DNA from 3 places in the Priestia sp. SRI_019 genome. Region 2 is predicted to be linked to each of the others. Evidence: riboswitches for the same ligand, from Rfam matches in the RefSeq annotation. Region 2 holds a riboswitch; each other region holds the start of a gene.
What was found. A riboswitch is a leader RNA that binds a small molecule or an ion and turns the genes downstream of it on or off. The one in region 2 is predicted to bind cobalamin.
Positions count from the first base shown of each region.

Region 1: linked by a shared signal. The riboswitch ahead of AC2YJL_RS11140 ((2Fe-2S) ferredoxin domain-containing protein) and the one ahead of AC2YJL_RS23280 (HoxN/HupN/NixA family nickel/cobalt transporter) in region 2 are both predicted to bind cobalamin.
Region 3: linked by a shared signal. The riboswitch ahead of AC2YJL_RS14390 (ABC transporter substrate-binding protein) and the one ahead of AC2YJL_RS23280 (HoxN/HupN/NixA family nickel/cobalt transporter) in region 2 are both predicted to bind cobalamin.

Region 1 is NZ_JBYCZN010000002.1:166,931-174,699, reverse strand. Features, by position in the region: gene cobK (precorrin-6A reductase) at 1-417, opposite strand, end outside; gene AC2YJL_RS11150 (sirohydrochlorin chelatase) at 414-1,325, opposite strand; gene cobJ (precorrin-3B C(17)-methyltransferase) at 1,344-2,966, opposite strand; gene AC2YJL_RS11140 ((2Fe-2S) ferredoxin domain-containing protein) at 2,980-3,360, opposite strand; cobalamin riboswitch at 3,463-3,642, opposite strand; cobalamin riboswitch at 3,761-3,939, opposite strand; gene AC2YJL_RS11135 (hypothetical protein) at 4,087-4,245, opposite strand; gene AC2YJL_RS11130 (M42 family metallopeptidase) at 4,597-5,634, opposite strand; gene AC2YJL_RS11125 (cation:dicarboxylate symporter family transporter) at 5,742-7,013, opposite strand; gene brnQ (branched-chain amino acid transport system II carrier protein) at 7,400-7,769, shown strand, end outside.
Region 2 is NZ_JBYCZN010000005.1:111,285-119,053, reverse strand. Features, by position in the region: gene AC2YJL_RS23295 (ABC transporter ATP-binding protein) at 1-104, shown strand, start outside; gene AC2YJL_RS23290 (undecaprenyl-diphosphatase) at 251-844, shown strand; gene AC2YJL_RS23285 (organic hydroperoxide resistance protein) at 994-1,413, shown strand; cobalamin riboswitch at 1,518-1,700, shown strand; gene AC2YJL_RS23280 (HoxN/HupN/NixA family nickel/cobalt transporter) at 1,834-2,631, shown strand; gene AC2YJL_RS23275 (M20 family metallopeptidase) at 2,894-4,024, shown strand; gene AC2YJL_RS23270 (DoxX family protein) at 4,095-4,517, opposite strand; gene AC2YJL_RS23265 (type 1 glutamine amidotransferase domain-containing protein) at 4,823-5,347, shown strand; gene AC2YJL_RS23260 (DinB family protein) at 6,139-6,627, shown strand; gene AC2YJL_RS23255 (lipase family protein) at 6,654-7,406, opposite strand; gene AC2YJL_RS23250 (alanine/glycine:cation symporter family protein) at 7,662-7,769, shown strand, end outside.
Region 3 is NZ_JBYCZN010000002.1:793,017-800,785, reverse strand. Features, by position in the region: gene AC2YJL_RS14405 (class I SAM-dependent methyltransferase) at 1-604, shown strand, start outside; gene AC2YJL_RS14400 (YpjP family protein) at 988-1,590, shown strand; gene AC2YJL_RS14395 (thioredoxin family protein) at 1,779-2,093, shown strand; cobalamin riboswitch at 2,185-2,317, shown strand; gene AC2YJL_RS14390 (ABC transporter substrate-binding protein) at 2,576-3,535, shown strand; gene AC2YJL_RS14385 (adenosylcobinamide amidohydrolase) at 3,516-4,232, shown strand; gene cbiB (adenosylcobinamide-phosphate synthase CbiB) at 4,237-5,223, shown strand; gene cobD (threonine-phosphate decarboxylase CobD) at 5,198-6,277, shown strand; gene AC2YJL_RS14370 (bifunctional adenosylcobinamide kinase/adenosylcobinamide-phosphate guanylyltransferase) at 6,274-6,834, shown strand; gene cobS (adenosylcobinamide-GDP ribazoletransferase) at 6,831-7,604, shown strand; gene AC2YJL_RS14360 (histidine phosphatase family protein) at 7,562-7,769, shown strand, end outside.

The DNA.
Region 1 (7,769 bases), on a different contig from region 2:
AACCTGCAGCGTCTTGCTGCCTGTTGTCAACATAATAACTCCTTTTTTCTCAGCTGCTACTTCTGCTGCTTCTTCATACGTAGAAACCATCGTCATATTATCATAGGCAAAAGCCTGCGAAGCCCGCTCATAGCGTATGTAAGGAAGTGCTGTTTCAGCAGCGACGCCGATAGCATTTTTAGACGCTTCTTCCGCAAAGGGATGACTTGCATCCACAATAGCTTTTACACGATGTTCGTTTACAAAATCCATCATATCTTCTTTTGTGAGACGTCCAATTTTCACTTTCACTTCTGCACGCTGCAATTCGATAGCTGCGTTTTCGGTTACAACCGTTGCCGTAACCTCATGACCTGCTTTTTTCACTTGCACGGCTAATGCACGTGCATCGCTAGTTCCGGCTAACAATAAAATCATTTTAGCTCGCCGACCTTATCTTCATGGTGGTCGTGGTCATGATGGTGATCGTGGTGATGGTGTCCGTGATCATGGTCATGATCGTGATGATGATGGTGATCAATATGCTCCATAATGCCGAGGCGATATTGACACGTATCGCAGTTCATTTTCACTTCACCTTCTAATCCTTCTTCAGCACGTTCTTTTAAAATTGTCTGCAGTTTTGGGTGAAAACCGAAATAGCCGGCTAGCTTAAACTCAATGTTTTCATGCTGCATTTTATACTGCTTCACCATTTCTTCCAAACGCTTAATTAGTACTCCTGTAAATAAGAAATACGGGAGAATAACCACTTTTTTAGCGCCCAATTTCAAACATCGCTCCACGCCTTCATCAATCAGTGGAGCGGTCACGCCCATAAAAGAAGTTTCAACGATTTTGTAATTTGTTTTTTCCCAAAGAAGGCGCGTAATTTTATATAAATCACTGTTTGCATCAGGATCACTTCCTCCTCGCCCTAAGACAATAACAGCCGTGTCTTCAGCTGGAGTTTCTAAATTCTCTCCCGATTCTTGTAATCTCGTTTTTAAAATTTCAAGGGCTTCTTCATGAACGCCAATGGGACGTCCATATACGAAGTTTACGTGTGGATATTTTTCCTTAGCTTCATCTATAGCCGCCGGAATATGTATTTTAGAGTGGCCAGCAGGTAAGAGCATAATTGGAATTACAACTACATCTTTTGCTCCTTTTGCCACACATGTATCAATGCCTTGACTTACATTTGGGCGTTCAAATTCTAGAAAACACGTTTCTACTAAAATAGATGCGTCCCAATCATGCTTCATAGTCGAAATAAATTCGCGAATTTGATCGTTCCCTTCAGGATCTCTGCTTCCATGACCGACAAATAAAACTGATTTCATATAATGCCCTCCTATTTTTTAATCTCCACACGGAGCTGGTTCTACTTTTATTTTTGGTGTTATATCTTGATAGTCGAATCCATAAACGTTCTTCACACGCTTAAAGAATTTATGAAATCGCTCATTAGGATGACCTTTTTCTTTATATTCATGGACAATGTTCTCCACTATTTCAACAATGTCATCGGGCGCTATACCTTCCGCCACAATTTGACCTGAATGCGCATTGCGTCCAACGGTTTTAGCTCCTAAAAATAAATCAAACGCACCTTTTCTATAGACAATGCCGATATCTTCTTGAACAGCACCATAACAGGCCATACCGCATCCATTAATACCAAGCTTCAGCTCTTTTGGCATGTCCATTCCCCCGAGACGTTTTTGTAATTCTTCCGTATGTGGAATAGCATCACTTTTTTCTCCGTCACAAAAATCACACGCTTTGATTGTGAACACATCTCCGACCGGAGATAGTAAAAAGGAAGCTGCTTGGAGCTTTTTAATAATCACATCTGGCTGAGTCGTTGGGATTTGCAGTTTGATTTGATGGTCAGGTGTATACTCCATCGTACCTTTTTCACCAACAGCTTCTGCTAGTGTGGTCATTTGAACAGGTGTGAATTTCTTATTGGCAAGTCCTGGGCTAACTGCCACTTCGAAAATTGACTCTATTGGCTGATGTACGACCGCAGAAGTGGTTTCACCTAAAATTGCTTGAAGCGCTTCTTCTGCAAGAGCTCGTGAAGTTGCTGGTTCTTCTGGTTTGGTCTGAACTGCTTCAATAGCTGAAGCTGTTTGCTTTACAGTCTCTTCTTGATCGAGAGCCCATGGTTCTGCTTCTTTTCGAAGTCGCTGATGCGGTCTTAGCGGCTGCTCCGTTTGGTTGAGGGTATATTTCCGCTGATACCCGCGCGGGGTAATCATTAAATCGTCGTAAAAGAACGTAGATGAATTCCCGACAACAACGGTAGTCAGCATGCCAATTTCATGATTTAACATGTCTTTTAAGTTGGTCATTACGACTTCTTCACGGTCACGATAAGCGCTTTTCACAAGACCAACAGGCGTATCAGGAGAACGGTACTTTAATAAAATCCTCTGTGCTTCAACAATTTGTCTTGTTCGTCTTCCGCTTTTTGGGTTGTAAAAAGCCACTACAAAATCTGCTTGTGCAGCTGCTTCGATTCTTTTTTCAATTAGTTCCCAAGGCGTAAGGTGGTCACTTAAACTAATTGTACAAGCGTCGTGCATCACGGGCGCTCCAAGGAGAGATGCGCATGAATTGATAGCCGAAATGCCAGGAATTACTTCCAGCTCTACGCCCGTTTCTTTTTTCCAGCCTTTTTCAATCAACACTTCATACACAAGGCCTGCCATTCCATATACTCCTGCATCTCCGCTTGAAATGACAGCCACGGTTTTTCCTGCTTCCGCTTGCTTTACAGCTTCTTGTGCACGGCTTACTTCTTCGGTCATTCCTGTACTAATAATTTGCTGATTCGTTAACAGTCCTTGAATTAATTCCACATAGGTTTTGTAACCGATGATCATATCACTTTCTTGAATGGCTTCTCTTGCTCGCTGTGTAATATGTTCAAAGCTTCCCGGCCCAAATCCGATAACTAACAGTTTACCTTTCATGCTAGCTCCTCCTTTATGCGTTACTTTTTACTTTGTCAATTCCTTCTATGGAGTCACTGTTTTCCGGAGAAACGAAACCATTTTGATCATATTCATAAATAAGCGATTCCTTTATACTGCAGCCTCCTGCTAAATGTTCTTCGACAATCCGGTGAGCCACGGTTTCAGTGACCTGCTTGTACCAATCTCCTGAAGGATACACAATAGCTACAGGAGCATCTTTGCATCGTCCATTACAGCGTGTACGCGTTGTATGAACCGTTTCATCCAAATCCAGTTCCGTCACTTTATTTCGAATAGCTTGGGTGGCTTCTTCTCCACCTTTTCTCATACAGCTGCTTCCATTACAAATCAATACGTGATGTTTTGTTCCATTTAAGTTCCACGTCGTCACACTCATTCGCTCCTTTACTAAAAAAAGCGCCTCTATCATTGATAGAGGCGCAGAAAAATTCAAACTAAGTTTTTGCACTTCCACCTATATCCCGTAGGGTAAGCTTCGCATTAGAAAAAGGCTGGTTTCCTGGCTTCGATTCATCACTTGATTGCGCCTTCCCGAATACAGTGGCATATGCAATCAGCTCATCTTCACAGTGGCGGGTACCGCGCTGGCTTCACACCAGACTTCCCATTTAACGCAATGTAAACATTGCGCACCTTTTTTGCACGATATGTAGTTTTGCGACATGAGAAAAACCCGCTTCGCTAATATGCGAGCGGGTAAAACGTCAGAATAAGAGTGTACACGAATGCCACTTTAAGCCAACGTTTCCCTTCCCGCTCCCCGGAGAAATAGAAACTTCACAATAAAGACAGGTCTCCTGACTTGTGTATCATTCTACTTGAGAACCTTCCCGTGATTCTTCCACAGTGGTTATACTCGTTCGTCCACACTTACAGTTGCGGGGGCAGTACTGGTCTTTCACCAGTTTCCCTATTAAGCCTTCTTGGCATCTTTACTGTTGCTGTTTGATATATATGAACCTTTTAAACTATCAGAATAATAGAAGTAACTACCATATCATAGCGTACATTTTTTTTTATTTCAACTCTATTCTTTTTATAGGATATAAAGAGCCATAAAAAAACAAGAGCAAAAAATCAGCTCTTGTTTTTCTACTTATATAGCTACCAATGTTAAATGAGGATCATTATAATACACGACTTCTGAAAGAACTTTACAGCCATTTGTTTTGGCAAAAGCTTCTCTCGCCTGCTTTTCAGTTTCAAATTCAAACATTTTCATTTCTTTTCCAGCATATACCGTCAGTACCCACATGAAAAGATTCGCCTCCGATTATTGTAGTGATCGCTATATCCACATTATGACGAAACCATTTCCTTTTGAAAACCCATTCTACAAAACTTGTCACAAGAAACTTTTAAAAATTTAAAAACATTTTAACTTCTGTAAATGAACAAAATGTACAAAAGGTTTAAGCAGTATTGTATCTCTTTAAAAAGGTGCTTTTTTAATCACCTATTGCTCCACCAGTAAAAAATATATAGTATTTATTAAAAAAAAGAAGCCGGACAGCTGGCTTCTTTTTTAAGAAAGGAAAGAACAGACATCGTAATCCCATCCTGTTCTTTATTTTGCATAAAAATACACTAATTAAATATCCCTTTCTTAAAGCAGAACCATGTTCGACTGAATATAGTAATAGAGAAGCTTATACGTATGATTCAATGAATCTTGATGCGTTCTCTCAAACGCATGAGAAGAATCAATTCCTGGACCAATTAAGCCGTGTACGATATCGTGTCCCGCACGAATAGCAGCAGAAGCATCTGATCCGTAAAATGGATAAATATCTAATTTGTACTGAATATCATGCTGCTTAGCTAGCTCCACCAAATGCTTTCTCAAACCGTAATGATATGGGCCGCTTGAATCTTTTACACAAATAGACACAGTGTATTCATCAGTAGATTGTCCATCTCCCATAGCACCCATATCAACTGCTAAGTATTCTACTGTTTGAGGCGTAATATTCGAATTTCCTCCGTATCCAATTTCTTCATTATTTGAAATGAGAAAATGCGTAGTGTATGGCAGTTCGATCTGTTCTTCTTGAATTGTTTTCATGAGCTGAAGCAATAAAGCTACGCTTGCTTTATCATCGAGATGACGAGATTTAATAAAACCCCTTTTTGTTATTTCTACACGAGGATCAAACGAAACAAAGTCGCCAACTTCAATTCCAAGGCTGCGAACATCTTCTGCGCTATGTACTTTTTCATCCAATCGAATTTCTATATTTTCTTGATTCCGCTCAGCTTTCCCTGCATCTTTATACACATGAACAGATGTTTGATGCATAAGAATGGTTCCTGTAAATACTTCTCCTGATGAAGTTTCAATTTCACAATATTCTCCTTCAATAGAATTGTAGCGAAACCCTCCAATCAGGTCGATTTTTAGACGCCCACTCGATTTGATTTCTTTTACCATAGCACCTAATGTATCAACATGAGCCGTCAGCATGCGGTGGTGATCTGTATCTTTACCGGGAATAGTAGCGACTAAGCCCCCTTTTCGATTGCGATACGTTTGAATATTTAGCTCTTTTACATAGTCTTCGACAAATGAAATCACCTTTTCTGTATTTCCAGAAGGACTGGGAATCGAAACAAGCTTTTTAATTAACTGAACAGTTTCCGTCATTATGACACTTCCTTTGTCTCTCATTTCTTTTATTTTACCATATGTTTCAAAAAAGATAACAGGCAGATCCAAACAAAAAAGCCGGGCAGCTGCCCGGCTTTTTTGTTTTAAGCTATGTTTGATTTCTTTAATCCATTTGTATAGTTTAATGATTTTTGCTTATCAAATTCGCCTTCAGACTTCGACATCACAATGGCAGCTAAAGCATTTCCTACTACGTTAACTGTGGTACGCATCATATCAAGAATGCGGTCAATTCCTGCAATAAATGCCATGCCTTCAAGAGGGAAGCCCATAGATTCAAGTGTAGCAAGTACAACTACAAACGATGCCCCTGGTACACCAGCCATTCCTTTTGAGGTTAACATTAGCACAAGAAGGAGCTGAATTTGATCCATAATGGAAAGGTCGATGCCGTACATTTGAGCAATAAACAGCGATGCCAGCGCCTGATAAATGGTTGAACCATCTAAGTTAAACGTGTAGCCCGTTGGAATAACGAACGATGTAACCGATTTAGAACAACCGAAGTCTTCCATCTTTTTGATAAGAGACGGTAAAACGGCTTCTGAACTTGCCGTTGTAAAAGCAAGAAGCAGCTCGTCTTTTAACACTTTTATGAGCGTAAACATGCTTGTTCCAGCCATTTTAGCAATAATTCCAAGAACCACAAGCACAAAGAAAATCATGGTGAAGTAAACGGCGAACACTAATTTTCCTAATGGAATAAGTGATCCGACACCAAACTTTATAATATTAACACCAATAAGTGCAAATACACCTACTGGAGCAAATTTCATCACCAAATTAGTTACCCAAAACATTGCATCCAAGACGCCTTCAAAAAAGGCTAAAACAGGTTTTCCTCTCTCTCCAATCGAAGCTACGCCTACACCAAACAGTACGGAAAATAAAATGATTGGTAAAAGATCACCTTCTGCTACCGATTGAAACACGTTTGTTGGAACAATATGAAGAAGCTCTTGAGCAATCCCTGTACTTTCAGACGTTTTTGCCGTTGCCTCATATTGAGAAATATCGCTTTTTTCAATATGTCCCATGTCAACCCCTGCACCAGGGTGGAATAAGTTCGCGGCAATAATCCCTACTACAATAGCAATGGTTGTAACAATTTCGAAATAAAGAATTGTTTTTCCGCCAAGCTTACCTAATTTTTTGATATCGCCTACTCCTGCGACCGCTACGATTAATGCTGAAATCACAATCGGTACGACAATCATCTTAATTAAATGAATAAATATGTCTCCAACCGGCTGTAAAATAGAAATGGCTGTATCGCTTCCGTAAAAGATAGCACCTACAGCTACGCCTAAAATCAGTCCAATTAGAATCTGAGTTGCTAGACCTAACCTTTTCACTTTCTTGCTCCTTTCGCACAGTTGACTTTCATCCATCGAGCATATGCGGTTCCGCGAACCGTGTATAAATATACATCCTTACAGCACCTTATGTAAACAGTTCTTTACTAAAAGGATGCTAGGCCGCACATGCGAATTTTTAAAAGCCACGGTTCTGTTTTATCATATCAAATAATTGTTGTATATTGAGATTTTTTTGCTAAGTATTTTTCTATTTTTGCTATTTCAGCGAATAAATTAAAAAAATAAAATTTTATATTGAAATATGCATTTTAGGTTAGTATAATACGATACATGTTTATTTTTATTATTCGAATATAAAATTCTGAAAATTTTAATTATTCAACACGATAATAAAAAGCATTTATAATTTTGGAGGTTTTAATGTGTCAAACAAAGTTCCTTTTTCATTTATAGTGGTTATTGGCTTTATGCTTTTTGCCCTATTCTTCGGCGCAGGTAATTTAATCTTCCCTGCAATGTTAGGTCAGTCTGCTGGAAGCAATATTTGGTCAGCAAACGCTGGATTTTTAGTAACGGGTGTAGGTCTGCCTCTTCTAGGCGTTCTCGCATTTGGTTTTTCCGGAAAAGAGGATCTGCAGTCTTTAGCTAGTCGCGTACACCCAGCTTTCGGTATTATCTTTACTACGATTTTATACTTGGCAATCGGACCGCTTTTTGCGATGCCAAGAACGGGAAGCGTTTCGTTCGAAATTGGCGTTAAGCCTTTTTTATCAGAAAATCCAGGGCACCTTC
Region 2 (7,769 bases):
TGATTCAATGCGGCATCGACATTTATCAAGTTCACGTCGAAGAACCTTCTTTAGAAGAAATCTTTTTGCAAAAAAATATTGTGGATCACTCACAGGTGAGTTAATGAGCGACAGTCTGTTGATTTACTACTCAGCCTGAATACATTATTTATAAATACCAGTTAGGAAGCTTCTGACAAAAACATGTTCATTTTCTCAAGAAACTGATAAGATAGCTAATGACATTTAAAAATAAGAAAGGATTTCGATTATGTTATCAGCTATCAATTCAGTAGATTATACCATTTTTCACGCGGTGAATCAGTATGCCTCACACGTCAAGCCTCTAGATTCGCTGATGGTATTCTTTGCAGATTATGCCCAGTATGTACTTATCGTTTTACTCGGCTTGTTTTTACTTATTAATAAAAACGGCAGCCGTGTTGTAGCATTTCAAGCTTTATGTGCTTGTGCCACAGGAATCATTATCAATAAAGTGATTAGTTTATTTGCTTATCGAGATCGTCCGTTTATCTCTCACCACGTGAATCAGCTTATTGATCACGCCGCAAATTCTTCATTTCCAAGCGATCATGCTACATCTGCATTAGTTATCACTTTTACCATTTGGCTGCATTTCAAACGTTCAGGGCGCATGTGGGTTGTCATGGGCGTACTCATTGCCTTTTCACGCGTATGGGTTGGCGTTCATTATCCATTTGATGTGTTAACAGGAGCCGTTTTAGGCTGCGTGCTGGCGCTGTTTATTCATTATGTTATTTTTAATACGAAACTGATGAGGGCTATTACCAACTTGTCTATTTTTCGAAAATCAGCTTATGACGAACAGTCTCAATATTATTAAGAAAAAGTCGCAAATACGCGGCTTTTTTTTATTGGGAAATTTTTAATGTATTTAATACTTGTTTTTTAAAATTTAATTTTGTACAATTAAATTACAGAAACGATAAAAAATTTTTAATAAAATTAATGAAAAAGAGGAGAGGTTCATACATGAAAGCTTTATATGAAACAACAGTCGTTAACACAGGTGGAAGAACAGGAGAAGTTCACTCTTTAGATAACATCTTTAACTTAGACGTTGCAACACCTCCAGCACTTGGTGGAGAAGCAACAACAGCAACAAACCCAGAGCAGCTATTTGCAGCTGGATACAGCGCTTGTTTCAACAGCGCGTTAGAATTTATGTTGAAAAAACATAACGTAGAAATCAAAAGCAGTGAAGTAAAAGCTACTGTTCAGCTGCTTCCTGATAAAGCTGATCAAGGAGTGAAAATTGGAGTAGCGCTTGAAGCTCATATCGAAGGCTTAGATTTAGAAACAGCTAAAAAATATGTAGACCTAGCCCATTCATACTGCCCGTATTCAAAAGCAATCAGCGGCAACGTAGACGTAACGGTAGAAGTAGTTTAATTGCTTTAAAAAGCCCTGCTAAGCATGTAAAGCTTAGCAGGGCTTTTTATTTGAATTTTCTCTATTCATTTGTAAGGAGTACTAGTATAATGAGAAAGAAAATGAATCATTCGCACAGTTTAGGTGCTCTTACATAGCGTAAGAGGTAACAGGGAATCGAGTGCAAATCTCGAGCGGTCCAGCCACTGTAAGCAGGGAGTTTTCTATCTTATCGTCACTCAAAACGGGGAAGGCGGTAGAAAATGATGATCTCAAGCCAGGAGACCTACCTATTCTGTACACTTGACTCTTCTAGGAAAGAGGCGGTGTATCAAGGTACGCAGTGAGCAATTGCTGTTTATTTTCATATGCCGACACATCCTCAATTTCTATAGAATTGAGGCTTTTTTACGTTTTATTTTAAAAAAAGGAGTGTAGGAAATGGAAGGTTTATCAGTTTTTTTACTTGTCTTTTTATTAGGAATCAGGCACGGATTGGATGCAGATCACTTAGCTTTTATTGACGGCCAGACCCGATATAATTGGAGAATGGGCAGCCGCTTTGCCCCGTGGGTCGGAACGCTGTTTTCACTAGGTCATGGAGGAATGGTGGCCGTCACGGCCGGGGTGCTGGGCGTGGTGATGAAGAATTTTACGTTTCCATCATATTTCGATCATTTTGCATCTTGGGTATCCATTATCTCTCTCTTTCTGATTGGGACATTAAACACATATCATTTGCTTCGAACTAAAAATAAAGAAGAAGAGTTTCAGCTGAGCGGATTAAAAGGGAAGTTTATTCCGAAAATCGCAAAAGGAACAACGAATCCTTTTTTAATTATTCTTGTAGGTGCATTGTTCGCTTTAGCAGCCGAAACGGTCAGCCAAACGGCCGTGTGGTCTCTAGCTGTAGGGAATGCAGGCAAGTATACGCCGCTTTTATTAGGACTAATATTTATGTTTGGTATGATGCTCACAGATACAATCGATTCAATGATTGTACATAAAATGGTGAATGAATCGAGTAAGTTTGGGCAATCTGCTTCCCGCTTGATGGGCTGGGTTATTGTTGTCCTCGCGTATGGTGTGTCGTTCTATTTAGCATTCACTTTCTTTAACCCATGGGCCGAAGTAAACTTTGAAATGGTTGGCGTTATTCTGTTTATTTTCTTAGTGTCTATGTTTGTTTTTGTGAGTGTGAAGTCAAAAGGGAAAAATATTAAAATAAATGTCAATTAGTCAAACGAAAGCTTTAATCTGTTGAAGATTGAAGCTTTTTTGTATGAATTTGTTGAAGTTTATGGCTATTTTCGGTCGGTTATGAATAAGTTAAAGTATTATCTGTATTTAAAGGATGGAAAATTGTCTGAAAACCATTATAATTAAGGATAATTTAAGGTCGTTATGTGAAACGTAGAACATAGTTATACGTACGATAAATAAAAGCATTTAATGCAAGCAGCAGGGGTTTTCTAGAGGAGGAATTGATTTGAGTCAGGTAATGGTAGAACAAAGCGTGTTTAGTTATTTAAAAGAACACGAACAAGAGATGCTCGAAGATTTAGTGGGATTTGTGAAAAAAGAATCACCGTCCTACAGTAAAGAGTTAGTAGATCAGTGTGGAAAGTATTTAACGCAGCTGTTTCAAAAGCGTTTAGGGGTAGGGTACGAAATCATAGAAGAAAAAGAAGTAGGAAACCACTTGAAATTTACGATTGGAGAAGGAGAAAAGCAGCTTTTAATCATCGGTCACTTTGACACGGTGTGGGAAAAGGGAAGGCTGAGTCTAAGAACAGAGGGAAACAAGCTGTACGGTCCGGGAATTTTAGACATGAAAGGCGGCATTGTACAATCTATATGGGCGATTAAAGCGATTCAAGAGCTTGGCTTACCGCTGGATAAAAAAATTGTGTTTTTCTGCAATTCGGATGAAGAGATTGGGTCAATTTCTTCTAAAAAATACATTGAAGAAGAAGCGCAAAGAAGTGAAGCAGTGCTAGTAGCGGAACCGGCGGTGGCGGGTTCAGGTGCGTTAAAAACGTCGCGCAAAGGAGCGGGAATTTTCACCGTAAAAGCATGGGGACGAGCAGCACACGCGGGTAATCACCACAAAGAAGGAATCAATGCGATTGAAGAGCTGGCGCGCCAAGTGATTTTCTTGCAGGGGTTAACAGATTATGAAAAAGGTACAACGGTGAACGTTGGGACATTTACGGGAGGAAGCGGTACAAATGTAGTGCCGGAATATGCAGAAGCGCACGTGGATTTACGTGTTTCTACAGAAGAAGAAGCAAAACGCATGACGGATATTATTTTGAATTTAACCCCCATTCTAAAAGGGATTAAGCTCGAAGTAACGGGAGGCATGAATCGTCCTCCGATGGTCAAGTCTAAACAAACGGAAGAGCTATTTGAATGTGCTCAATCAATCGCGGCCAAACTGGGTATGAAATTGGAAGAAGCAGCTGTGGGCGGCGGAAGTGATGGCAATTTTACAGCGGCCATTGGTGTTCCCACGTTGGATGGATTGGGAGCATGCGGAAAAGGAATACATGCGGAATATGAACATATTCAAATTGATACGTTGTCCGAGCGTTCTTCTTTATTTGCGAATTTGCTGCTGCAAATATAAAAAAAGCCCGCCTCAAACGGCGGGGACTAATCTGAAAGCTTATATTGGGAGAGTATAAGCTTTCTTTTTTTTATTTACTGCTTTCTTCTTGAAGAGAAAAGGCAGTTTCTTTCTTTTTGAATACCACTGCATCAAGAGCAAGGAACTGGCTTCCTGCAAGAAATAAGTGAGCAGACATGGCAATCAAGGCAATATCAAACTCAAACCCGCCAACAAATCCGCTTTTAAGCTTGGCTGTAAAAATGGCGCCAAGCATAACTGCCACAAATAAAGCAGCTACGACTCTTGTTGCTAGGCCAAGAATAATAAGAATCCCACCTACAAGTTCAATGGTTGCAACAATATATGCCATGAAACCAGGAATTCCTAAGCTATCGAAGAACCCTACTGTATTTTCAATCCCGCCTTGCCATTTTTGAAAGCCGTGTACTAAAAATGTAAAACCTAATACTAAACGAATAATAAGTGAACCAATTTCGACGTTTTTATTCACTTTACTTCCTCCTTTAAATGTATTTGAAAAACACTACGTTATGTAGTGTAAAAGCCCGAAAAAATAAATGTAGCAATTAAATCAGAAAGTTTTTCCGATTTGGATAATTTTACAACATTATCAACATCACACTACACATTGTAGTGTGATGTTTGTCCCCAGTCAAGTGAAAATATAAAATTAGACCATTTGGCATACGAAAATTTTCTGAAGGGCACTTGAAAAATCCTTTAATTATGTACAAGTTAGTCCCTTATTTTCAATCTTATTCTCCAACATGCTATACTGATGGCGGAGGTGTTACGATGCGCTTAGAAAATAAAAGAGTTATTGCGCTTGTTAGTGCAGACTTTGAAGATCTAGAACTATGGTATCCAGTGATGCGTCTTCGAGAAGAAGGAGCAGAAGTACATTTAGTTGGAGAAAAAGCAAACGAAACGTACATGGGGAAATACGGTGTTCCAGCCGTATCGGACTACGCGTTTAAAGATGTTGATCCAGCTGAATATGACGCTATTTTAGTACCTGGAGGCTGGGCGCCGGATAAACTGCGCCGCTACCCTGAAGTAATTGAAATGGTTCGTCATATGGACGAACAGCAAAAGCCAATCGGCCAAATCTGCCATGCAGGATGGGTATTAATTTCTGCAAAAATCTTAGATGGCCGAAACGTAACAAGTACGCCAGGAATCAAAGATGATATGGAAAACGCGGGAGCTATTTGGCATGATGAAGCAGTCGTAATCGACGGCCACATCATTTCAAGCCGCCGTCCGCCAGACCTTCCACCTTATGCAAAAGCATTTGCGGATGTACTAGCAGAGCAATAAGAAAAAAGCCGAAACCATATTGGTTTCGGCTTTTTTGTGTAAGGTGTTTCCAATTTAGAGGGTGTTGGGTATATGAGACTAAAGGTTATGCAAAAAATTACATTGATTTAAACGAATCATATACAAATGGTGTAAAAGACCGTAGGGATGACCTATTTATTGGTAAAGAATAGGTCGTGTATGATGGAAGGTGGGTCAATTTATGAGGCAGTAGCTTCAAATAAAGGGAGAAATTAATGTATTAAAAAAGCGAGCAGATGCATCTGCTCGCTTTTGTTCGTGTTTCTTATCAGTAACTTGCTTTCTGCAAGTGTAAAAACAAAATGATTACTTTCTTTATAAAATCCATGATTACGGTTTTTGTATGTTTCGTTGTTGTTAGGGCACAATTAGCATTGATTGTGCTTGCATGGATTTCATCCATTGCCGCGGTTTGTTTTTCCACATGATCGATTAACCTAAACGACGCAAGCCCTACCTCTCTTGCATCCTTACGGCTCCGAAGCCGATCCAGTGTGAATAAGTTTTGTTCAAAGACATGTGTCGAATGCCAGTATTTTTACCTTGCATTGTACGATACATCCTTTCAAGTTACTTTCACTATGTCCAGCTCTTAAAGAAAAGCCAGAAATCTAAATATAACACCTCAGTTGATCTATGTCAAATAGAAAATTTGATTTTTTCACGTGAAACAATTATAGCTAAAACATGGTTAAATAAAGGGATATCTTTTTTATATGGAAGAGTTTTTTGATACGATAAGCTAGAGGAATCCTAGAGGAGGATGAAAAATGAATAAAAATGAACAGTTTCGAAATGATGTATTGAGCAGTGTAGAATCATTAACATATGAACAATTAAATCAACAGCCAGCATCTAATACATGGAGCGTTATGCAGGTATTAGAACATTTATATTTGATGGAGCGCATGATTGTTTCACGTGTAAAGGATCAGTTAGAAAACGGTGTGGATCAGCCAACTGAAGATAAGCCGTTTCATTTAGCGGTAGACCGTTCACGAAAAGTAGATGCACCGGCTCAAGTTACGCCTTCTAATGAAAAGCAGACATTAGAAGAAATGAAGAGTAAGCTGGCAGAATCAAGAGCGGCTTTAATAGAGCTAGAAGAAACAGCAAGTGAAGACAAGCTAAAGCAAAAATCATTTCCACACCCTGTGTTTGGGTTAATGGATTTAAAGCAGTGGATTGATTTTATTGGCTATCATGAAAAGCGTCATCAAGAACAAATAGAAGAAATCAAAACAGCAATTGGTGCATAAAAAAAACAGGCAGTCCGCCTGTTTTTTTATTTTTGGACCAAAATAGGATAGTCCGACATCATCCAAATACCAACACTATATGTTTGGGGATTATGGTTCCCTACGGTAGAGCCTGTTTGAATGGTAAACGAGAGTTGCAGAGGATCTTGATCGTAATAAATTGTTTGCTTGGTGGAAGGGGAATAAAGGCGCTTCGGAGGGATTTTAGGAACCGTATCCGTCGTATTAACAAAACAGCGGCTATTTGAAACAAGATTTGTGTATGTTTGAACGAATTGAGGATCACCTACTCGAGGAGCTCCGTAGTTGTACATTGTAACTTCTGGAAAAGATGCGTTTGTGGCGACATCTAAGGCATGAAGAGCAGCAAGTGCACCACCTAGGCTATGCCCTGTTATATAAAGTGGCTTGGGGGTAAGGGACTGATACGTTTCAAAAATTTCATCACGGCATGATTCGTAAACGGCTAAAAAACCTTCGTGAACGAGACCAGCTTGTTGATTGTATGGATAAGGGCGTTGCCTAATGCGAGCATCAGCAATCCAGTCTGCCTCAGATTGAGTTCCTCGAAAGGCAATTACGATAGAGTCATCAGATTCTAAAATAAAACCAAACCATTCTTGCACCCCTACGGCAGAAGCTTTAAACGATTTAATAAGCCGGTAGCCTTCAGGTACATCAAATGTGCCTCCCTGTGCGTATTGCTTATAAGCTAAGACGCACGCATAAAGAAGGTCTAGAGCTAAAGGACGATAAAATAAAGGCTCTATTCTCATCATTGTTTTTCACACCTTCTAATAGAAAATAACTCCTATAGCCTATGTGTTCCTGAGAAGAAAGGTGCAGATATCTCTCTTTTGAAAGCGATAATTATGGAATGTAAACGGTTTATCATTGGATGTTTTTGAGGATTTTATAAGTTTTTTTGTGTATTTTAACTAAAAACGAGTTTTAATTTAGAGTTTTATTGTTAAAATTTATAATTTAACTTATAATTTAAAATAGTCTGAATGAAAAAATAAGGGGGTTATCGTTTGGAGCAATTTGTAACGAGTTTGAATAATGTGCTATGGAGCACACCTGTTATTTATGGGTGTCTTGCGATTGGCCTGTTTTTCTCAATTTTAACGAGGTTTTTGCAG
Region 3 (7,769 bases), on a different contig from region 2:
CGTTCAAAACGAAGAGGAACCTATTTTTTTTCATCCAAACTCCGCTATGTTTAGAGTGAAGAGATGGCTGCGGGGAGAACGTGATCCGTTTATTGAAGCTGCTGGTTTAGAAAAAGGAATGAGCGTGCTTGACTGTACACTTGGTCTTGCATCGGATAGTATGATGGCGAGCGCAGCGGTAGGGGAAAGCGGGAAAGTTGTCGGACTAGAAGGCAACCGCTATGTAGCTTATTTAGTCAAACAAGGGCTTTTAAATTGGGAAAGTGACGTACAAGAGTTGAACGATGCAATGAAGCGTATAAACGTGGTTCATCAAAATTTTGAAGCGTTTTTGGCTTGTTGTGAAGATAATTCTTTTGATGTTGTCTACTTTGATCCTATGTTTCAAGAGCAAATTGATGAATCGAATGGAATTAACGGTATTAAAGCAATAGCACTTTATACTACGCTGACGCCAATGGCTATACAAGAAGCAAAAAGAGTAGCCAAACAAAAGATCGTGCTAAAAGATCATTGGAAAAGCACTCGTTTTGAAGAACATGGATTTACCGTACAAAAACGAAAAACATCAAAATTTCATTACGGGACAATTGATATACAATAATAAACAAAAAAGTAAAATGAATCCCGATCATTGAAAAGACTTCCAAAACCTTTTAGGGATTAAAAAGTTTTGGAAGTTTTTTTTATGAATTTCATCTAAAGTTCATAAAAGTATGATATATTTTTGAACATAAAAATACTTTTGTGTTTAAGCATCCAGCAAAAAAGGAATATCTTGTATAGGTTTCCGCTCGGTGTGACAAGCTCAAACAGAAGAAGGAAGGTGCTAACTAAAAAGTCGTCGAATGCCCGTAGGCAGCATAAATGAATAAGCAAATATAGGTAAAAAATTAATAAGTATGTTACAATACCTAGTGAGTTATAACAATGAATTTTACGATATGAAAAGACCATATGGGAAAAGATGAGAAAGGAAAGATACGAATGCCTAGATGGATAAAAAGAATGCTAATTGTATTTATTACAGTATTTACATTTGGGCTTGTCACTCCACCAGAATATTTATACGTTGATGATGCAAAAGCGGACAAGCAACATAAAGCAGGGTATGTAAGAGAAACAACTCCTGTCACAGCTGTTATAGAAGATATTCATTTGCCATATGAAGAACCAAAATATGAAGACGTTTCATCATTTGTTACGTATGCAATGGAATCAGCTGAAAAACAGTCAGTGGAAAAATTCGGAACAAAAATTGGACCTGTCATTGAAGATGAATTTCGTCAAGCAGTGTTACCTAAAATTGAAGAAGTGCTGACCGACATTGGCACTGAGCGTGAACAGTCGATTCAGAATCTCGAGATAAGCGAGCATCCTGCTGCTGGCTACGGTGAAAAGATTTTCCATGTATATGACCGGGAAACCGGTCAGGACTTAATACGATTTCATGTACGGCGTGAAAATCCTCCAAAAGATGGATACTGGTTTAATTTTCACTATCATGCGGCTGCAGATAATTTTCAGAAGCATTATGATTTAGGGAAAATTTATTGGAACCGAAACATGCCGCCTAAATGGTTTAGCTGATAATAGACACAACATTCTGTGATTTCGAAATGTTAGCTTTTTTAAGCTAGCATTTTTTTACGTCTAAAACCGTTATGGTCTAAATAAGCTGAAACATTAGCACAACGATAAAAAAATCGTTTATAATGAAGTCAGACTTCTTACCATAGAATAGGGAGAAGGAACGAATAGATGCTGGAGGTAACACAATGAAACAATTTACGGAAGAAAAACAATTTCGCGAACAAATTAAGAACGAAACACTAAGCGTTGGGATTTTTACGACAACGTGGTGTCCTGATTGCAAACGTTTGGATATGTTCATTGATGAAATCGTTGACGAAAATACAGATAAAGCATGGTTTAAAATTGACAAGGATGAGTTTGAAGAACTTTCTGCTGAAAACAATGTAATGGGTATTCCTTCTCTTCTTGTATATAAAAACGGTGAAAAAATTGCACACTTGCACAGTGCAAATGCTAAAACGCCTGAAGCGGTCCGTGAATTTTTAGCAACTCTTTAATTCCCTAAGCTGCGAGAGCATTCTTGCAGCTTTTTTTTGTGAGAATGGCTATTTCCATTTTTCCATGAGTGGGGTATACTAGGACAAGTGAATAATCGTAAAGCAATAAGGTCTCAATTTAAAGATTGAGTGAAAAGGGAAGTCTGGTGAAAAGCCAGCGCGGTCCCGCCACTGTAAGCGCTTTGTGCGTAAGTCAGGAGACCTGCCTTATTGTTAACTGTGAAACCTTCGAGGAAGGGTGAAGCAGGGTAATGAACATACATATCAAGTATAGTGAACGGATTCTTTTCCTGCTTATCTTGACGTTACCTGCTTTGCTTTCAATTGAAAGTAAAGCTTTTTTATTTTGAAGCTGCCTGCGAGCAGTATACATAGTCAAAGCGGAAAAACGGGATAGCGCTGCTTTTTGCATGATCATTTGCTTTTTCTTTAACGTGGAGGTTTCGTATTCACAATGAACAATATATAGGGGGAGTATTTAGATGAAAAAATGGCTTTCGTATTCCATTATTGCACTGTTAGTCATCGTACTTGCTGCATGCGGTGCAGGCAGCCAAAGCAACAGTGATAAAAAAACGAAGCAAGATACAGCACAAACGTCACAAGCTGCATTTCCTGTGAAGGTAAAAGACGCGCGTGATAAAGAAATTACGTTGAAAAAACAGCCTAAGAAAATTGTTTCACTAATGCCAAGTAATACGGAGATTGTATATGCCCTTGGCCTTGAAAAAGAATTAGTAGGTGTCACAAGCAACGATGATTATCCTAAAAGCGTAAAGAAAAAAGCGCAGGTAGGAGATATGAACGTTAATGCAGAAAAAGTTATTGCTTTAAATCCTGATTTAGTGCTGGCACACGCTTCAAGTATGGGCGTTTCGGATGAAGTATTTAAACAAATTGAAAGTGCGGGGATTCCGGTATTTGTTGTAAAAGATTCAACAACGTTTGATACGGTTTATGATTCTATTACCCAAATCGGTAAATTAACGGGTAAAACAAAAGAAGCTAATCAAACAATTAAAGACATGAAAGAAAAAGTAGCTTCAATTGAGAAAAAAGCAAAAACGATTTCAAAAGAAGATCGTAAAAAAGTATGGATAGAGGTATCAGGAGCTCCTGAGATTTATACAACAGGAAAAGGTACGTTCATGAACGAAATGCTTACTATGATCGGTGCTGATAACGTAGCGGCTAGTGAAAAGGGTTGGGTTAAGTTTTCTGAAGAGCAAGTTGTTAAGTTAAACCCTGACGTTATTATCGCAACGTATGATGCAGACAAAAATGAGATTATGAAGCGTCCCGCTTGGAGCAGCATGACTGCTGTAAAAGAGGGTAACATCGAGAAGGTTGATCAAAACAAAATCAACCGCTTAGGACCTCGTATTGTAGATGGCTTAGAGGACTTAGCAAAAGCAGTATACCCTGAGGTGTACAATAAATAAGAAGAGGGACCATATTCCAGTTCGAATTGAAAAGGGGATTGGTCCCTTTTCACATCTTAAAATTGAAGAACGGCCTGAGCTTTTAATCATGAAAACCGAGACTTCTTATAAAACATACAGCTCAGGGGTTTTAGGAACAGGCATTACGGAAACGGACACCTTTTACAATCGATTTGTTCACAAAGACTATTATTCAGATACTCCTTCTTTGGAGTATGAGCAATATTTGATGAAAGAAAATGTGCGCCATGAGCAAATCGTAGGGTTGATGACAGCCGTTTGGTTAAAAGAAAGAGCGGTTTACTGTTATGAAGGCTACGGAGTAAGAGTAGCTTCCGTGATAACGGCTGGAGTAGGAAACGCAGTAGATATTATAGCTGACGAAGCTGTCCCGTTCTATTCCTCTCCCGGTACAATTAATATGTTTTTTTTCGTGGAAGGTACGCTTACGGATGCAGCGTTTTTACAGCTTTTTGTTGCGGCCACAGAAGCTAAAACAAAAACGCTGTCACAGCTGGGTGTCATAGATCCGGCTACAAAGACGATTGCTACGGGAACATCTACGGACAGCATCTCAGTTGCAGCGTCTCAGCAAGGACCATTATATGAATATGCAGGCTCTATGACCGCTTTAGGGCAAGCGGTAGCCAAGCTGGTGAAAATAAGCTTAGAGCAGGGACTTAAGGGAAAGAGGTGAAGAAGTGAGTATTACACAAGCGATAATTGCACACATGACGGCCATGACGATTGCTTTACTAATTGACCGAATTATAGGCGACCCTGAAAATTGGCCGCATCCCGTTCGCTGGTTTGGCAAATGGATTTATTGGATGGATTCCAGATTAAATAAAGGTGCAGGAAAACGATTCAAAGGATTGCTTCTTGTGATAAGTATGGCTGTGCTCGCAGGAGTTGTTCCCTTTTTGTTCCTTCATGCTTTATACGAAGTTCATTTTATAGCAGGTGTTTTAGTAGAGGGCGTAATGATTGCGACTACTATATCCACTCGTTCTTTAAGCGAAGCTGCTTATAAGGTACAAAAGCCGCTTCAGCTAGGAGATATGGAGAAAGCTAGATATGAAGTAAGCATGATTGTGGGACGAGATACAGATCGTTTGTCAGAAGGAGAAATTGCCAGAGCCACGGTAGAGACCGTGGCTGAAAATACAAGTGATGGTATTACAGCTCCGCTTTTTTATGCATTTATAGGAGGAGGAGCCCTAGCGTTTTTTTACCGGGCTATTAACACATGTGATTCGATGGTTGGGTACAAAAATGACCGCTACTTTCTGTTCGGCTACTTTAGTGCAAAAACCGATGACGTATTAAACTATATTCCAAGTCGGTTAACTGCAGTGGTGATGACGGCTGTTAATGTAGCAAAAAGCCAGTATTCTCTTGGGCATGTAACGAGTTTGATTAAACGTGATGCTAAGAAGCATCCAAGTCCAAATAGCGGATACGGGGAAAGTGCAGTAGCTGCTCTTTTAGGTATTCAACTCGGCGGACTTAATACATACAAAGGCATAGAATCTAATCGTGCAAAAATGGGCGAACCGTTCATTCCTCTGCAAGCCGGTCATATTGAACAAGCTGTTTTCATTATGAAAAGGACGGTCTATGCTACGTGGTTATTATATCTTTTGTTAGGAGGAGTTATTAGTGCTATTACCTACACATGGAGCTAATCCTACTGTCTTTTTAAAAGCAATAGGGACCGAGAATTTGTCACACATAAAAGACTTTAGTGTGAACACAAATCCTTTAGGGGCTCCCCCTGTGCTTCACGAAAAGTGGAACGAATTCAAGGATGCTGCGTTTAGCTATCCTGACCCTCAAGTAACAGAGCTGAAAAATAAACTAGCAGCTCATCATGATGTTTCAGCTGCTCAAGTGCTGCCTACAAATGGCGCCGCTGAAGCGTTTTTCCTTATTGCTTCGTTATTTTCAGGAGAGAAAGCAGGGATTGTACAGCCGACTTTCGTTGAATATGAACAGGCAAGTAAAGCTTATGGATGTGAAGTGACGTACATTCCTTTAGCTGAAGAAAACGGCTGGAGCTGGGATATAGAGTTAATTATGAGCATCCTTCCGGATATAAAAGTACTTTGGATTTGTCATCCAAACAACCCAACAGGCGTTATGTATAGTCATGAGGAATGGATGAAAGTAGTAAAAGCTGCTGCTCATCATGGTACATACTTAATGATTGATGAGGCATTTGTTGATTTTGTCGAACATCAGCCTTCATTTGATTCTCTTATTCTGGATTATGAACATATCATTATTGTGCGTTCTATGACGAAGATGTTTAATATTGCCGGGCTTCGCCTTGGCTATATTTTGGCAAATGAAAAAATCATTAGCGAGATGTCTAAAAAACAGCCTCCTTGGAGTGTAAATGGATTGTCGCAGCAAGTAGGGATGATATGTGTAGATGAAAAAGATTTTGTGAAAAACACCGTACATTATATTAAACAAGAACGAAAACGAATCTTGAGTCAACTAGAGGAATGGGGGCTTTTGGTTTCTCCTTCTCAAACAAACTATTATCTTTGCAGCGTTCCGTCTTCTATTAAAACGCGTGAATGGCTTGGCTATTTAGCAAGCCACGGTGTGGTAGCCCGGCATACTGAAAACTTCCCATTTTTAAATGGACGCTATATCCGTTTGGCTGTGAAAACGAAAGAAGAAAATGACTATTTACTTAACGTAATCAAACAAGGACTTGATGAAATATGATCATCTTTATTAGCGGAGGCGTTCGAAGTGGAAAATCACGTGCAGCGGAGAATATGGTTCAAACTTTTTGTACAAAGCGCGCTGTTTATATTGCCACAAGCAGGCAAACAGATAAGGAAATGCAAAAACGTATCCAGCTTCATCAAACAGAACGCCAAGCAGCGAACACGCCTTGGGTAACGATCGAACAGTCTGTAGATTTACAACAAATTCTGCCAAATCTTCAAAGTGATGATGCTATACTTTTGGATTGTGTCACGAACTGGCTTGCCAATGAGCTTTTTTTAACAGAAAAAAGGTGGCAAACAAAAGAGGGCAAACAAGAGGTTTTTCGTCATATGATCAAAGCGCTCGATAAGCTGTTTGCGCAGTCTCAGACGGTTGTGCTAGTATCTAATGAACTGTTTGAAGCGGGCGTATTAGAGGAGCCCACATATAGCTATATGAAGATGTTAGGGAAATTACATCAGTATATTGTAGAAAAAGCAGATGTGGCTATTTGTGTAGAAGCGGGAATTTATCGTTTTAAAAAAGGAAAGGAATGTGTAGATATATGAAAGAATGGATAGCCATACTACGAATTTCTCTCCAGTTTTTTACGATTTTACCGCTGGCTAAAACGGTTCAATGGACTGAAAAAAGAACGGCACGCTCACTTTTTGTGCTGCCGTGGATTGGTATGTTACTAGGCTTGATGCTTTATAGCTTTTTACAGCTGCTTCAATCTTCACCTATCACTACGATTGTTGATAGTATTTTAGTTTTGCTTTTACCGCTTATCTTAACGGGTGGTCTTCATTTAGACGGCTGGATGGACGTAAGCGATGCGTATTTTTCTCATCAGTCAAAGGAAAAAAAACTGCAGATTTTAAGTGATCCGCACGTTGGGTCTTTTGCTATTCTTTCTCTTATGGTTCTTCTGCTGCTGCGTTTTAGTGCGATCTATGAATTAGCGTCTCTTTCTTCTTTATCAATTTGGGCATGCTTAGTTGTCTTTACCCTTCCAAGAATTGGAGCAGCCTTTTTGTTGATGAGAGATAAGCCCGCTAAAGATACGGGTCTGGCTGCTTATTTTCAAAAAGGAGTCACCAAACGGTCTATTTATGTATTTATCGTCATGAGCCTATTCTTAGTTGCTATTTTCGCTGTTTTTATGGACAATAAATTCATTATTCTTTTCTTTGCCGGTTTTTTATGGCTGTGGATACGGTTTTATCGTTCGCAGTTTGGGGGCGTAACAGGAGATGTTATAGGGGCAACCATTGAAGGAGGAGAAACGTTTTTATGGATAATTCTTTGGTTATCACATGTATTCGTCACGGCATGACGCTTGAAAATCAACAGAAAAAATATATAGGGTGGAGTGATCCGTCTTTAAGTACAGAAGGGAAAAATGAATTAAAAGAGCTTTTTCTAGAACCTCAGCTCGTTATTTCCAGTGACTTAAAAAGAGCGCTAGAAACAAGTGCAGTTGTTTTTCCAAAATCTCAGG